DNA from 2 places in the Muricoprocola aceti genome. Region 2 is predicted to be linked to the other one. Evidence: predicted binding sites of a transcription regulator. Region 2 holds the regulator's gene; the other holds the start of a gene.
The links. The regulator HrcA, encoded in region 2, represses chaperone genes, less so after heat shock. The targets are predictions, from matches to a motif close to TGTTAGCACTCNNNNNNNNNGAGTGCTAACA.
Positions count from the first base shown of each region.

Region 1: the regulator HrcA is predicted to act here: its motif matches at 4,178-4,208, upstream of OCV47_RS06465 (Hsp20/alpha crystallin family protein).

Region 1 covers NZ_JAOQKE010000005.1:32,106-39,965, forward strand. The annotation lists gene OCV47_RS06450 (galactokinase) at 1-1,211, shown strand, start outside; gene galT (UDP-glucose--hexose-1-phosphate uridylyltransferase) at 1,243-2,781, shown strand; gene OCV47_RS06460 (helix-turn-helix domain-containing protein) at 3,043-3,843, shown strand; gene OCV47_RS06465 (Hsp20/alpha crystallin family protein) at 4,346-4,804, shown strand; gene OCV47_RS06470 (Hsp20/alpha crystallin family protein) at 4,932-5,387, shown strand; gene OCV47_RS06475 (uroporphyrinogen decarboxylase family protein) at 5,458-5,853, opposite strand; gene OCV47_RS06480 (hypothetical protein) at 5,852-6,808, shown strand; gene OCV47_RS06485 (DnaJ C-terminal domain-containing protein) at 6,941-7,860, shown strand, end outside.
Region 2 covers NZ_JAOQKE010000001.1:382,136-389,995, reverse strand. The annotation lists gene hemW (radical SAM family heme chaperone HemW) at 1-467, shown strand, start outside; gene OCV47_RS01935 (CHAP domain-containing protein) at 624-1,958, shown strand; gene OCV47_RS01930 (SGNH/GDSL hydrolase family protein) at 2,018-2,758, opposite strand; gene hrcA (heat-inducible transcriptional repressor HrcA) at 2,946-3,980, shown strand; gene grpE (nucleotide exchange factor GrpE) at 4,012-4,650, shown strand; gene dnaK (molecular chaperone DnaK) at 4,692-6,575, shown strand; gene dnaJ (molecular chaperone DnaJ) at 6,710-7,860, shown strand, end outside.

The DNA.
Region 1 (7,860 bases), on a different contig from region 2:
TTGATTTGAACCGGATTCCATATGAGAAGGAACGATATCGGAAAGCAATCGACAGTTACAAGACATTTTTTGGTGAAGGTGAAATAGAGATATTCAGTGCACCTGGAAGAAGTGAAATAGGAGGGAACCATACGGACCATCAGCATGGGGAGGTACTGGCCGCATCCATTAACAATGATGCAATTGCAGTTGCAAGAAAACTGGATGAGCCGATTGTAAAAGTGATGTCAGATGGATATAGTGGTATGATTATCATTCAGCTGGATGAGCTGGCGAAAAAAACAGAAGAAGAAGGTACCACGAATGCACTCATCCGTGGTGTACTTGCCAAGATGAAAATGGATGGTCATGCAATTGGAGGATTTCAGGCATATGTGACCAGTGAGGTGTTGATTGGTGCAGGTCTTTCTTCCTCAGCTGCTTTTGAAACACTTATTGGAACGATTCTTTCCTATATGTACAATGGTGGTGAAGTTAATCCGATAGAAATTGCCAAGATTGGTCAGTATGCAGAAAATGTGTATTTCGGAAAACCATGTGGTTTAATGGATCAAATGGCATGTTCAGTAGGAAGTCTGATACATATTGATTTTGCAGATCCGGAAAATCCGATTGTGGAACAGTTGAAGTTTGATTTGAATACATATGGATATAGTTTATGCATTACAGATACGAAAGGCACTCACGCAGATTTAACCCCAGACTATGCAGCAATTCCACAGGAAATGAAAAAGGCAGCGGAATGTTTTGGAAAAAACTTTTTAGGAGAGGTATCCAAGGAAGAGATTATCAATAATATCACACAGATACGTGACTGTGCTGGTGATCGTGCTGCACTCAGGGCATTACACTTTGTATGCGAAAATGAGCGCGTCAAAGAGGAAGTAGATGCACTAAGGAAGAATAATTTTCCACAATTTCTGACCAAAGTGAAAGAATCCGGAGATTCTTCTTTTAAATACCTTCAGAACGTATATACATGTCACGATGTGCAACATCAGAATGTGTCTATTGCATTGGCATTAAGTGACGTGATGTTTGGAGAAAAAGGCGTGTGCAGAGTGCATGGAGGAGGATTTGCAGGAACTATACAGGCATTTGTTCCCAATTATCTGGTGTCTAACTATCAAAAAGAGATGGATAAGATATTTGGAAACGGTTCCTGTGAAGTATTAAAAATTCGTAAGTATGGTGGCATAAAAGTTTTATAATCATAAAAACAAAGAAAAGGAGAAATGATCTGTGAGTAGCATTTTAGTATTGGGCGGAGCAGGTTATATCGGTTCTCATACTGTATATGAGCTGATTTCTGAACTGGTGGCTTATGGACTAGAAAATGGACTAATAGATGATGCAGATAAAGTGTATGTTACAAACGGCTTATTGGAATTGTTTCAAAGGCAAGATTATCAAGAACCGGAGAAACTAGGAAAACCGAGAAAATTACAGCTCGTTTTGGATGATTTGTTAGAGTATGCGTTGTCACAGGGAATTCTTGAAGATGATACAGTGACAATGAGGGATCTTCTCGATACAAAGATCATGGGTATTTTAACACCTGCTCCGTCCGTGGTGAGAAAAATTTTTGAAGAAAAATATCAGGTATCCCCAAAGGCAGCAACTGAATTTTATTATCATTTCAGCCAGGCTACAAACTATATCCGCACAGATCGGATTATAAAGGATGAAAAGTGGGAGACTGATACAGAATTTGGCAAGATGGATATCACAATTAACTTGTCAAAACCAGAAAAAGATCCAAGGGATATTGCAAAAGCTGGAACTGCAAAAAAATCTGGATATCCGGCGTGCCTGCTCTGCAGGGAAAACGAAGGGTATGCAGGTCACCTCTCACATCCAGCAAGACAAAACCACAGGATTATACCAATTACTCTGTGTGGAGAACAGTATTATTTGCAGTATTCACCATATGTGTATTATAATGAACATTGCATTATATTTAATAAGAATCATATTCCGATGGCAATTAATGAGATAACTTTTCATAAACTCCTTGATTTTGTTAAGCAGTTTCCGCATTATATGGCAGGTTCCAATGCAGATCTGCCAATCGTAGGAGGGTCTATTTTGAGTCATGATCATTTTCAGGGTGGCAGTTATGTCTTTGCTATGGCAAAAGCTCCTTATGAACAGGAATTTGACTTAGAGAGATATCCAGATATACATGCAGGAATTGTAAAGTGGCCGATGTCAGTGATCCGTTTGCAGGGGAGAGCAATGGATAGTATTGTAGCGGCTGCAAATCATATCCTTACGAAGTGGCGTGGATATTCGGATCCAGAAGTTAATATTTTCAGTGAAACGGATGGTATTCCACACAATACAATTACGCCGATTGCAAGGATGCGTGGAGATTTGTATGAACTGGATTTGGTTTTGCGTAATAATATCACAACTGTTGATTGTCCTCTCGGACTTTTCCATCCGCATGCTGAGTATCACCATATCAAAAAGGAAAATATTGGACTGATTGAAGTTATGGGACTGGCTGTATTACCTGCCAGATTGAAGAAAGAGATGGTAGAACTAGAACAGGCAATTCTGAATCATGAAGACCTGAGACAGAATGAAACAATGGCTGCCCATGCTGAATGGGCAGAGGGATGGATGCCAAAATATAAGATTACAGATAGTAATATTCATTCTATCATACAGAAAGAAATTGGAATTGTGTTTGCGAAAGTTCTGGAGGATGCAGGCGTTTACAAGAGAACAGATGAAGGGAAAGCTGCATTCAAAAGATTTATTGAAAGTTTATAAAAAAAGGACCACTTCATTTTTGTGAAATGGCCTTAAGAAAATATTCAGTTTTCACAAAATAGTCCTTTTAGTATTTATACATGGTAAGGATGCTCAAAATATTCAGTGTAGAATACTAAAAGGTCATTCAGATATTTTTTTAGGTTGCTCATTTGCAATTCCTCCTTTCCTTATTTACAAGTTGATTATAAGATAGGTGTAAAAGGATTGCTTGCTAAATCGAAAGAAGATATAGACAAATGTTGCAAAGGGGAGTATTTCATGCAGTTAAAATATGTTGACACAAAAGAGGAGATCATAGCAATAAATAGGAAGTCAAAACATATTGAACCACATCTTCATAATGCATTGGAGATCGTTTGTGTAACAAGTGGAGCATTAGAGCTTGGTGTCGGACAGGAACTATATCATATGGATAAAGGAGATATAGGCTTTGTATTTCCAGATGTTATTCATCACTATCAGGTACTGACACCCGGTGTAAATAAAGCAACTTATCTGATTGCATCGCCATTTACGATTGCCAAATTTGCAGATATCATGCAATCCATGGCTCCTGAATACCCGATCATCAAAGCGGAAAAGGTTGAACCGGAGGTATATAGGGTTATAAATGCGATTTTAGAGACAGAACAGTCGGATATTACTGTTGCACAGGCATATCTTCAAATTGTGTTGGCACGCTGCATAGGAAAATTAAATTTGGTAGAAAAGAGTAATGTGGGGAGCAACGATCTTATTTATCAGACAGTTTCCTATATATCAGCAAATTTTAAGAAGAAATTTTCGTTGGAAGAGATGGCAAAAGATCTGGGGGTGAGCAAATATGTTTTATCCAGGATCTTTTCCAAAACATTCCATAAAAACTTTAATCAATATCTTAACGATGCAAGGCTGAACCATGCATGCCATCGTTTGGAAAATACAAGTGATTCTATTACAAACATTTGTCTGGATAGTGGATTTGAAAGTCAGAGGACATTTAACCGAGTATTTAAAGAAAGATATAAAATATCACCGAGTGATTATCGGAGTACTTGTGTGAAAGAGATGTTGTCATAAAAGGTTCTGTTGGTAGAAATATTTACTTCGATTTTACAGTACTATGTATTTGATTTTATGTGTGGATGATATTAGTTAAAGTCAGGAGAACCGGGAAAATGCAAAAGAATTTGTCGTAAAAATGTGGTCAAATCAAGAAACCTCCGTGCAAAAGCAAGTGAAAAAACCCCGTGAAGCTGTGAGATACGCCATGCACAGCTCGGGAAAGAATTCCCTCGCTGTAGGGCTGTCGCCCTATAAAATAGCAAAAAAGACGTCCTCGCAAGTAAACTTGCAGGGCGTCTTTTTTCACCATTTTGCATGGCTTATAGCGTTCACAAAATCTTCACAAAATAATTAGCACTCACCTCTTGACAGTGCTAACAATGCGTGTTATATTACAAATAGAACAAAGGAAGAGAGATAAAAGAAAAGGTATTCCAGATGTTCGAAGAACTAGAAATGATAATACAGCAGACTGGATCGTGAAGATCCAGGGAGCTTTTGAAAGGAGATATGACTTATGTTAATGCCTAGTATTTTTGGAGAAAACTTATTTGATGATTTCTTTACACCATTCTATTATGATGACAAAGATGAGAAGAAAGTGGAAAAGAAGCTGTACGGTAGAAGAGCACAGAATCTCCTGAAGACAGATATTAAGGAAAAACCGGAAGGTTATGAACTGATTGTTGATGTTCCTGGCTTCAAGAAAGAGGAAGTCAAAGTTGCATTGAAAGATGGTTACTTAACTGTCAGTGCAGCAAAAGGTCTGGATGAAGACGATGAAGATAAGAAGGGACACTACATCAGACGTGAACGTTACGCAGGAGCCTGCGAGCGAAGCTTTTATGTAGGCGAAGAAGTGACTCAGGAAGACATTAAAGGTGAATACAAACATGGTATCCTGAAGCTTTTCGTTCCGAAGAAGGAAGCGAAACCGGCAGCCAGTGACCCGAAGTATATTACTATTGAGGGCTGATCCGACTAATGCTACTGAAACGGATATAAAAGGGTGGCGTCCCGGAAGGGACGCTGCCTGAAACAAGAATTTTATTGTAATCATTTGACATAAATAACAGAATTTGACAGCAAAGGAGAGATGACTTATGATGATGCCTAGTATTTTTGGAGAAAACTTATTTGATGATGTATGGGATAATTTCCCATTTAACAGTGAACAGCTGTGGGGTAAGAAGAATCCTCTGTATGGAAAACATGCACAGAACATGATGAAGACAGATATCCGTGAAACGGATAAAAGCTATGAACTGGATGTCGATCTTCCGGGATTTAAGAAAGACGAGATTCAGGTACAGCTGAAAGATGGTTATCTGGTACTTTCTGCTGCAAAGGGACTGGATAAAGATGAAAAAGATAAAGAAGGTAATTATATCAGGCGTGAACGCTATGCGGGCAGCATGAGCCGAAGCTTTTATGTAGGCGATGCAGTAAGCGAAGAAGACATTCATGCAAAATATGAAGATGGTATTCTGAAACTGTCCGTGCCAAAGAAAGCACCTGAGAAAATAGAAAAAGATGGTTATATTGCCATTGAAGGTTAAGGAAATCTCCTTATAGTCGCCGGGACTTATTTTAAGCCCCGGCTTTTTTAGTGTTCCTGAATAATTTAGACTATTTATAACTACCGTATTTCAGCAAAGCATTGTACATGGCATCGATATTTTCTTCTTTGGCAATATCAATAGAACCGTTGCAGTCAAAGATATAACCGCCACCTGGCATACAGATATCCAGCAATTTTTTCACTTCTTCGGTTACCTGCTCTGGTGTACCCATCTCCAGAAGATAAGCAGAGAGATTTCCTACGATACAGGAGTTGCCGCCAACGATCTCCTTTGCTTTTTTCATATCTACGGTTTCGAAATGAATCATGCATTTACCCTTTGGCAGATCCCGGAGCTGTTCCAGACGGGTATTGTATTTGCCCTCGGTATAGAGATAAGGGGTTACATCCATATCCACCAGTGCGTTGATGATTTTCTTAAATGGTTTCCAATAGAATATCATGATCCGCAGCGGAAATATCCAAAGACTGTGTGATGCCAGTCTGCAGTTTTTTCACAATCCTCTGTTTGTCCATGATGACCAGTTCTTTGAGATCGCCTGCCCGGATTTGAGACCGGAGATGATTCAGTGGACAAAGGACAAATATACCGGTAACAATATTACACCGATGGATGCAATTAATGAGTTTCGCACTTCGTCGGAATACCGTTATACTATGACCACCCGTGGAGCACAGATTTTCCCGGATCATCTGAGAGGATACCGGGATATTTATGTGAATCTCTGGAATACCAGCGGCCGGTATATGGGGCGGCTGGTGATCTGTGAACTGGATACGGCAATTAAACCAGGGCAGATGAAAGCAGCAGAGTATCTGGCAGAATTCATTGTACGGGCCATGAACTATAAGCATCAGAACAACCGTACCTATGATCAGATTCTGGTAAATCTGTTAGAAGATCTGGTAAATGAAAAAAATCACAGCCAGGAGGAGGTCAGTGAACGAATCACTCTGATGGGGTGGAATCTGACTGACCCTTATGTGGCGGTATGCCTGTCACTGGAAGAACGTGTGGATACACTGCATACGTCCATCAGCCTGTGCAATGAGATTGAGAGCAATATTCACGGCAGCAAAGCTTTTGTACATCAGGGGCATATCGGGATTCTGATTAATCTGAAAATGAACCGAAACGATACATCCGAACTGGGCGTGGTAGTACGGGAGGGATTATTTAAAGCCGGAGTCAGTAATGTGATGAACAATATTATGGAATTACCGACCTATTATTTTCAGGCAGTCATAGCTCTTGGTCATTGCCGGAAGAGCGGCGGTATGCGTTGGTCATATCATTTTGATGAGGCATCACTGGATTTTATTCTGGATGCGTACCAGTCCAGGATGCCGATTATCTATGCCTGCTCAGACTGTCTTTTTATATTATGGAAAAAATAAATAAAACGATTTTGTTCACATAAATTTCAAAAATATGTTTTCGTGATTCGTTGACAACAGAAAAAACACGTGTTATATTACAAATAGAACAGAAAGAGCCTATGTGATTATGACATGCAGGAGGTGAGATGCATGAGCGAAAAGAGAGATTACTATGAAGTACTTGGAATCAGTCGCAGCGCAGATTCCGCTGCGATAAAAAAAGCATATAGGAAACTGGCGAAAAAATATCACCCGGATAACAATGCAGGAAATCCGGCAGCAGAAGAAAAGTTTAAGGAGATCGCAGAAGCATATGATGTCCTGAGTGATCCAGAGAAGAAGAAACTGTATGATCAGTTTGGGCATGCTGCGTTTGATCAGAATGGAGCACCGGGAGGCGGTGCCGAGGGATACCAGGATTTCACGGGAGGTAATGGTGGATACCGGGAGTATCATTATGAAGGTAATATGGATGATCTGTTTGGAGATATGTTCAAGAATGCTTTTCATGGCAGAGGATCCGGATCGAGACGGTCTGCAAGGGGCAGCAGTATGCATTTCGGAGGATTTGACTGGGGTGACCATATGAATTTTGGCGGCGGAAGCAGCTGGGATGGAGCTGGCTTTGACAGTGGATACGGCCCGCAGAAGGGAGCAGATCTGAATGCGGAAGTGACAGTTGGATTTGAAGATGCTGTTTTTGGCTGCGACAAGGTGATTTCTCTGAAGAATCCAGATGGAACTCAGCATTCCCTTCAGGTGCACATTCCGGCAGGTATCGATACCGGCAAGTTGATTCGTCTGCGAGGTAAAGGAATGCCGGGAAGCAACGGCGAGGCAGGAGATCTGCTTTTGAAAGTCAATGTGCAGAGTAAGTCTGGATATGAACGAAAAGGACAGGATCTGTATACGACAGTGAACATTCCATATACAACCGCTGTCTTTGGCGGTGAAGCGAGAGTACAGACTCTGTATGGCGATGTGATCTGCAAGATCAAAGAGGGAACACAGTCTGGCACGAAGATCCGTTTGCGGGGCAAGGGAATTGTGTCTATGAAGAATCCATCCGT
Region 2 (7,860 bases):
AAGATACAGGAAGAATATTAGCAGCACACGGATATCACAGATATGAAATATCGAACTATGCAAAAGGGGGAAAAGAATGTCGGCATAACTGTGGTTACTGGACAGGAATCGAGTATAAGGGGTTTGGTCTGGGCGCATCGTCTCTGCTGCAGAAACGTCGATATCGAAATACAGAGTCTCTGGAAAGTTATCTGGATGGAGCCTGGCAGCCGGAGATGGTGGAGGCACTGACCAGAGAGAACGAGATGGAGGAGACTGTGATTCTGGGGCTGCGAATGATGGAAGGCGTATCCGGAGAAAAGTTTTATCAGAAATATGGAAAACATTTGGCAGATATTTATGGAGAAACAATCCGAAAGTATGTAAAAATGGGGCTGATGGAAGCAGATAAACAGGGAATAAGGTTGACAGAAAGCGGAATTTCTGTCAGCAATGCGATTTTGTCTGACTTTCTGATCAGTGAATAAATTTGGGAGTTTTTTACAAAAATATTAAAAAACTATTGAAAGATATTGCATTGAATAGAGCAATATAGTATACTATTTGCAGGATTTGCAAAGAAATGGTAATAAATATGCGAATTCTTACTTCATAACGTACCAGATAATGGAAAGGGAGGAAGTATGAAGAAAACAAAAAAAGTAATCATGATGCTGATCACGGCATTACTGATCATGGCAGTGCCAGCGAGTGCACAGGCAGCATTTAAGGTTACGAAATCAGGTGTCTCATTGCCATCAACTATCAAGAAGGGTGCCACCTTTCAGATGAAGGGAACGTTGAAAGCCAATGAGAAGATGACAAAGATCAGTTGCACGATTTATAACTCGAATGGTAAGAAGTGTCTTCAGCGATATGACAAAAAACTGAATGGAAAGACCTATAATCTGAAGAAGGCAGATCCGTATCTGGCTTTTGACAGACTGGCAGCAGGCAAATATTATTATCGTGTATGCGTTTATAATGCAAAGGGAACCAAGAGAAGAGTAGTCAATCGGAAGTTTACTGTAAATGATACAGCAGCTTCCAGTGGAAGCATCAAGATATCCAATCCGTTGCCATCAGGTGATTTTACACTGAATGCAGGACAGTCTTATTCCCTGAGTGGAACGATCACTTCCAGGTATAAGATGAAGAAAATTACAGCTAAGATTCTGAACAGCAGTAATCAGGTTGTATACTCCAAGGTGTCCAAGCCGAACAGCAAGAAATATTCTCTGAAGAACAGTGCGATTGACAGTGCCATGAAGTTTGATGCACTGACAGCAGGTACATACACATTTCAGATTAATGCAATAGATTCAGAGAAAAACAATGTGGTATTGATCAAGAGATCACTTACTGTAAATGCCGGAAGCAATAATGTATCTCCTGGTTCAACAGGAAGCAATAATACAGCAGGTAATTCTGAGAGTCTGGATTATTCAGGTATCGTGACAAAGCCATCCGGATATAAAGCAAGAACCGGAAGACCGGCAGTATCGAATCCGTATTATTACAATTCTTCTTACAATATTTACTACAAGTACAACAGTCTGGCACCGACAGGTAAGAAGTATTACGCAAATTATTATGTATTAGGTAACTGCACCTGGTATGCATGCGGACGTGCTATGGAGATCGTAGCCAGCGCAGGCGGCAATATTTCAAGGGTACAGCAGATATTCGGTGGAGATCCGGTAGGTATCTATAATACGAATGCTTCTAAGAGAGTATTCAGTTACGGAACATCACCAAAGATAGGTGCACTTGCCATTTTTAATTATGGTTCAAGTGGAGATGCGCATATTGCGGTTGTAGAGGACATCGTTAATGGTGTGCCATATGTATCTGAATCAGGATACGCATTTGGAACAACCGTTCCTGCAGCAGACCGGTCCAACATTGTGTTCAAGTATCAGAGTATTTACAATTGGGCAGGAGGAAGACAGCTGTTGGGATATATTTATCTGATTTAATTATTGAAGAAAAAGAGAACAAAAAAAGAATCCATTTTGAGGATTCTTTTTTTGTTCTCTTATGCGTTTGCCAGAACCTGTTCTACTACGTAGTTATGTATAAGATTCGAAGTAGCTTCTGTATAATGAAGCCCGTCTACGGTATCATATCCCTGTTCTGTCAGGTAATCATAACAGTCCAGGTAGTGGTCAGGAAAAGCGGCTTTTAATGCCTGATTGAATTCCTGAATCATATCATTGGTGGTATTACACTGCGCATCATCAGAAAGAGGATTAACAGATAAATAATAAAATGGCGTATCCGTGAATTCTCTTGCAATACTTTGATACAGTTCAATGTAGAGATTCATGTTTTCCGGATCATTGACTCCCAGATTATAGACAATGGTCTGAGAAGGATCATTCTCCAGAAGAGTCCGAAGCTCAAAGACACCATCATCTGCAAACCACTGATAACCTTCCCCTTCCTTTCCAAGATAGGTGCAGGAATCTTGAACGGCTTCTCCCATGCTGACCGTTCTGGAATCACCTACAAATACAATAGAATGAGCAGGAACGGTGCTGGCTGTTTCAACAGCAGGAGCACTGCTTTCGGCTTCTGTCTGCTCCGTCTGAGCTGCCTCTGTAGCTTGTCTGGTCGAAGAAGACAGAGAAGGCAGACCCGGAAAGATGCTGGCAATCGTCTTCTTCACCGGATTGGCATCATCGGCATTCTCATAGGTCAGATACCCGGCGAGTCCAAGCAGAAACAGGATGGCCAGAGTGGCAAACAGAATCGTGAGATAATTTCGAATTTTCATCACAAAGTCCTTTCTTATGAAATTGTAAATATGCAGTAAATACAATACTGCAATCAAAGTTTAGCATATTTCCAAAAAAAGTCAAATAAAAGTAAAAAAGCCTATTGACATTTCGAAATACAGGTGATATCTTAAGGTCATGGAAATTAGCACTCGATAGTGACGAGTGCTAACAACCAAAGGAGGAATGAGGATGCGTCTGGATGATAGAAAATGGAAAATTTTTAATGCTATCATTAAAACCTATCTGGAGACTGGTGAACCGGTTGGATCCAGAACAATTTCAAAATACGCAGACTTAAACCTGAGTTCAGCAACGATTCGTAATGAGATGGCTGATCTGGAAGAGATGGGACTGATTATACAGCCTCACACATCTGCAGGCAGGATTCCATCAGATCAGGGTTATCGTATGTATGTGGACTATCTGATGGAGCAGAAAGACAAGGAAGTCAAAGAGATGCAGAACATGATGATTCAGAAGCAGGATCGTATGGAATCTGTACTGAAGCAGGTGGTTAAGGTCCTGGCAAACAATACGAATTATGCAACCTTGATTTCAGCACCGCAGTATCACAGAACAAAGCTGAAGTTTATACAGCTCTCCATTATCAGTGAGACACAGCTTCTGGCAGTGGTTGTGGCAGAGGGCAATATTGTGAAGAACAAGATGCTGAATTTTGAACATGGGCTGAACAATGAGATGCTATTAAAACTGAACATCCTGTTAAATACAGCATTAAATGGTCTTGCAATGGAAGAGATTAATCTTGGGCTGATCACGAAGCTGAAGGAACAGGCTGGTATCCACAGTGATGTGGTAAGCAAAGTTCTGGATACCGTAGCAGAGACCATACAGATGGATGATGAGATGGAGATTTACACCAGTGGCGCAACGAACATCTTCAAGTATCCGGAACTGTCAGACAGTTCCAGGGCCAGCGAGCTGATCAGTGCTTTTGAAGAAAAAAAAGAACTGGCAAGTCTGGTGACAGAGAGTATGGCTCAGACATCCGATATCGGAATTCAGGTTTATATAGGCAATGAAGCTCCAATTCAGAATATGAAGGACTGCAGTGTAGTGACGGCAACCTATGAATTGGGAAGCGGCATCAGGGGAACGATAGGAATTATCGGACCGAAACGAATGGATTATGAAAAAGTCGTTGATTCACTGAAAACTTTGAAGAGACAGTTAGACAACGTCTTTGAAGAACAGTAGAGTCAAAAATGATAGAACAGAAAGGTGGTCGATGAAAGTGGCAGAAGAAAACATGGAAAAGAACATGGAAGAAGCTGCAGAAGAGGTTACTGACAATGAGACAGAGACCGGCCAGAACACAGAAACAGATCAGAGTGTGGAAGATGCAGCTGCTGAATCTGTAAAAGAAGAAAAAGAAGAGACAGCACAGGAAGAAAAGAAAGACAAAAAGTTCTGGAAAAAAGAAAAGAAAGATAAGAATGCAGAACTGGTTGAGGAACTGACAGACAAAGTAAAACGTCAGATGGCAGAATTCGAGAACTTCCGTAAGCGTTCCGAAAAGGAAAAAGCAGGAATGTTTGAGATGGGAGCCAAAAGTGTCATTGAGCAGATTCTTCCAGTGATTGATAATTTTGAACGCGGTCTGGCAGCTGTGCCGGAAGAGTCAAAGGCAGATCCATTCGTAGAAGGAATGGAAAAAATTTACAGACAGTTCATGGATACCATGGATAAACTGAATGTAAAGCCGATTGAAGCAGTGGGCACAGAGTTCAACCCGGATTTCCATAATGCAGTGATGCATGTGGAAGATGAGGAAGCCGGTGAGAATGTGGTAGTAGAGGAATTCCAGAAGGGATACCTTTACAAGGATCAGGTAGTCAGACACAGCATGGTAAAAGTAGCAAATTAGTTTTTTCAGTATTACAGTTATGTATATAGGAGGACAAAATTATGAGTAAAATTATTGGTATCGACCTTGGTACAACAAACAGTTGTGTAGCAGTTATGGAAGGTGGAAAACCTACCGTTGTAACAAATACAGAAGGTGCAAGAACAACACCGTCTGTTGTAGCATTTTCAAAAACAGGTGAAAGACTGGTTGGTGAACCTGCAAAACGTCAGGCAGTAACCAACGCAGATAAGACCATCTCTTCTATCAAGAGACATATGGGTACTGATTATAAAGTGTCTATCGATGGAAAGAACTATACACCACAGGAGATCTCCGCAATGATTCTTCAGAAGCTGAAAGCAGATGCTGAGAATTATCTTGGTGAAAAAGTATCTGAAGCAGTCATTACGGTACCTGCATATTTCAATGATGCACAGCGTCAGGCAACAAAAGATGCCGGTAAGATCGCAGGTCTGGATGTAAAACGTATTATTAACGAGCCTACTGCTGCTGCACTTGCGTATGGTCTTGATAACGAAAAAGAACAGAAAATTATGGTATATGACCTTGGTGGCGGTACATTTGATGTATCTATCATTGAGATTGGTGATGGTGTCATTGAAGTTCTGGCAACGAACGGTGATAACAGACTGGGTGGTGATGACTTCGACCAGAAGATCACAAATTACATGATTGATGAATTTAAGAAAGCAGAAGGTGTAGACCTTTCTGTAGATAAGATGGCTCTTCAGAGATTAAAAGAAGCAGCTGAAAAAGCAAAGAAAGAACTTTCTTCTGCTACAACCACAAATATCAACCTGCCATTCATCACTGCAACAGCAGAAGGACCAAAGCACTTTGATATGAACCTCTCCAGAGCAAAATTCGATGAACTGACTCATGACCTGGTAGAGAGAACAGCTATCCCGGTACAGAATGCATTACGTGATGCAGGTATCACAGCATCTGATCTGTCTAAAGTACTTCTGGTTGGTGGATCTACACGTATCCCGGCTGTACAGGATAAAGTAAAAGCCCTGACAGGTAAAGAGCCGAGTAAGACTCTGAACCCGGATGAATGTGTAGCAATCGGTGCAGCAATCCAGGGTGGTAACTTAGCTGGCGATACAGGCGCAGGCGATATCCTTCTTCTGGATGTAACACCATTGTCCCTGTCTATCGAGACCATGGGTGGTGTAGCAACCAGACTGATCGAGAGAAACACAACGATCCCTACTAAGAAGAGTCAGGTATTCTCTACTGCAGCAGATAATCAGACAGCCGTTGATATCCATGTAGTACAGGGTGAGAGACAGTTTGCGAAAGATAACAAGTCCCTTGGCCAGTTCAGACTGGATGGTATCCCACCAGCAAGAAGAGGTGTGCCACAGATTGAAGTTACCTTTGATATCGATGCAAATGGTATTGTAAATGTATCTGCAAAAGATCTTGGAACAGGAAAAGAACAGCACATTACCATTACTTCCGGATCTAACATGTCTGACAGTGATATTGAAAAAGCAGTAAAAGAAGCTGCTGAATTCGAAACACAGGATAAGAAGAGAAAAGAAGCAATTGATGCAAGAAATGATGCAGATGCTATGGTATTCCAGACAGAAAAGGCTCTGGAAGAAGTAGGAGACAAACTGGATGCTAACGATAAGACAGCCGTAGAAGCTGATATTACAGTATTGAAAGAGCTGGTAGAAAAGAGCAATCCAGAAGAAATGACAGATGCTCAGGTAGCTGAGATCAAAGCTGCAAAAGAAAAACTGATGGAAAGTGCTCAGAAAGTATTCGCAAAAGTATACGAACAGAGTCAGGGAGCGCAGGCTGGTCCACAGGGAGCTGGTCCTGATATGGGCGGTGCTCAGTACAGCCAGGGCAGCACAGCACAGAATAATGATGATGATGTCATTGACGCAGACTATAAAGAGGTGTAAAGTAAGTTCTGGTGCGTGTCGAATCCATCGCGGATGAGACAACATGGGAAGGCACTGAAGCATTACGAAGTAAATAGAAAGTCCCAGGGGACGGAGGAGCATATCCCCCGTCTTTTGGGCGCTAGGAGAGAAAAATGGCGGAAACAAAAAGAGATTATTACGAAGTGCTGGGCGTTGACCGAAATGCCGATGCAGCTACCATAAAAAAAGCATATCGGCAGCTGGCCAAGAAGTATCATCCGGATATGAATCCTGGAGATAAAGAAGCCGAGCAGAAGTTTAAAGAAGCAGCAGAAGCATACTCTGTTTTATCAGATGATAACAAACGTCATCAGTATGACCAGTTTGGTCATGCGGCCTTTGAACAGGGTGGCGGAGGTGCCGGCGGATTTGATTTCAACGGAGCGGATATGGGAGACATCTTTGGAGATATTTTTGGAGATCTCTTTGGCGGTGGATCCAGACGAAGAGCCAACAATGGTCCAATGAAAGGGGCTAATTTACGTGCATCCGTAAGAATCACTTTCGAAGAAGCTGTATTTGGCTGTGAGAAAGAACTGGAGCTTTCCTTAAAGGATGAATGTACCAACTGTCACGGAACAGGTGCCAAGCCTGGAACCAGTCCGGAGACATGTCCGAAATGTGGCGGCCGTGGTCAGGTTGTTATGACACAGCAGTCCCTGTTTGGCATGGTGCAGAATGTAACGACCTGTCCAGATTGTGGCGGAACCGGAAAGATCATCAAAGAAAAATGTACTTCCTGTGGAGGCACGGGTTATACTTCCAGCAGAAAGAAGATCAAGGTGTCTATTCCGGCAGGTATTGATAATGGTCAGTGCGTCAGAATTGCAGGCAAGGGAGAACCGGGAACCAATGGCGGCCCAAGAGGAGATCTGCTGGTAGAAGTGGTTGTCCAGAGACATCCGATATTCCAGAGACAGGATATGAACATTTATTCTACCGCACCAATGAGCTTTGCACAGGCTACTCTTGGCGGCGATGTACGGATCAGTACCATTGACGGAGATGTGATGTATAATGTGAAGCCAGGTACGCAGACGGATACCCGTATTCGCCTGAAAGGAAAAGGAGTTCCATCTCTGAGAAATAAATCTGTCAGAGGTGACCATTATGTAACACTGGTTGTTCAGGTGCCGACCAGGCTGAATAATGAGGCAAAAGAAGCCCTGAAAGCATTTGATGCAGCAACTGGTAACAGCCTGAATCAGCAGAATACAGATACAGCAAAAAAAGAGGAAAAGCCAAAGAAAAAGGGCTTTATGGA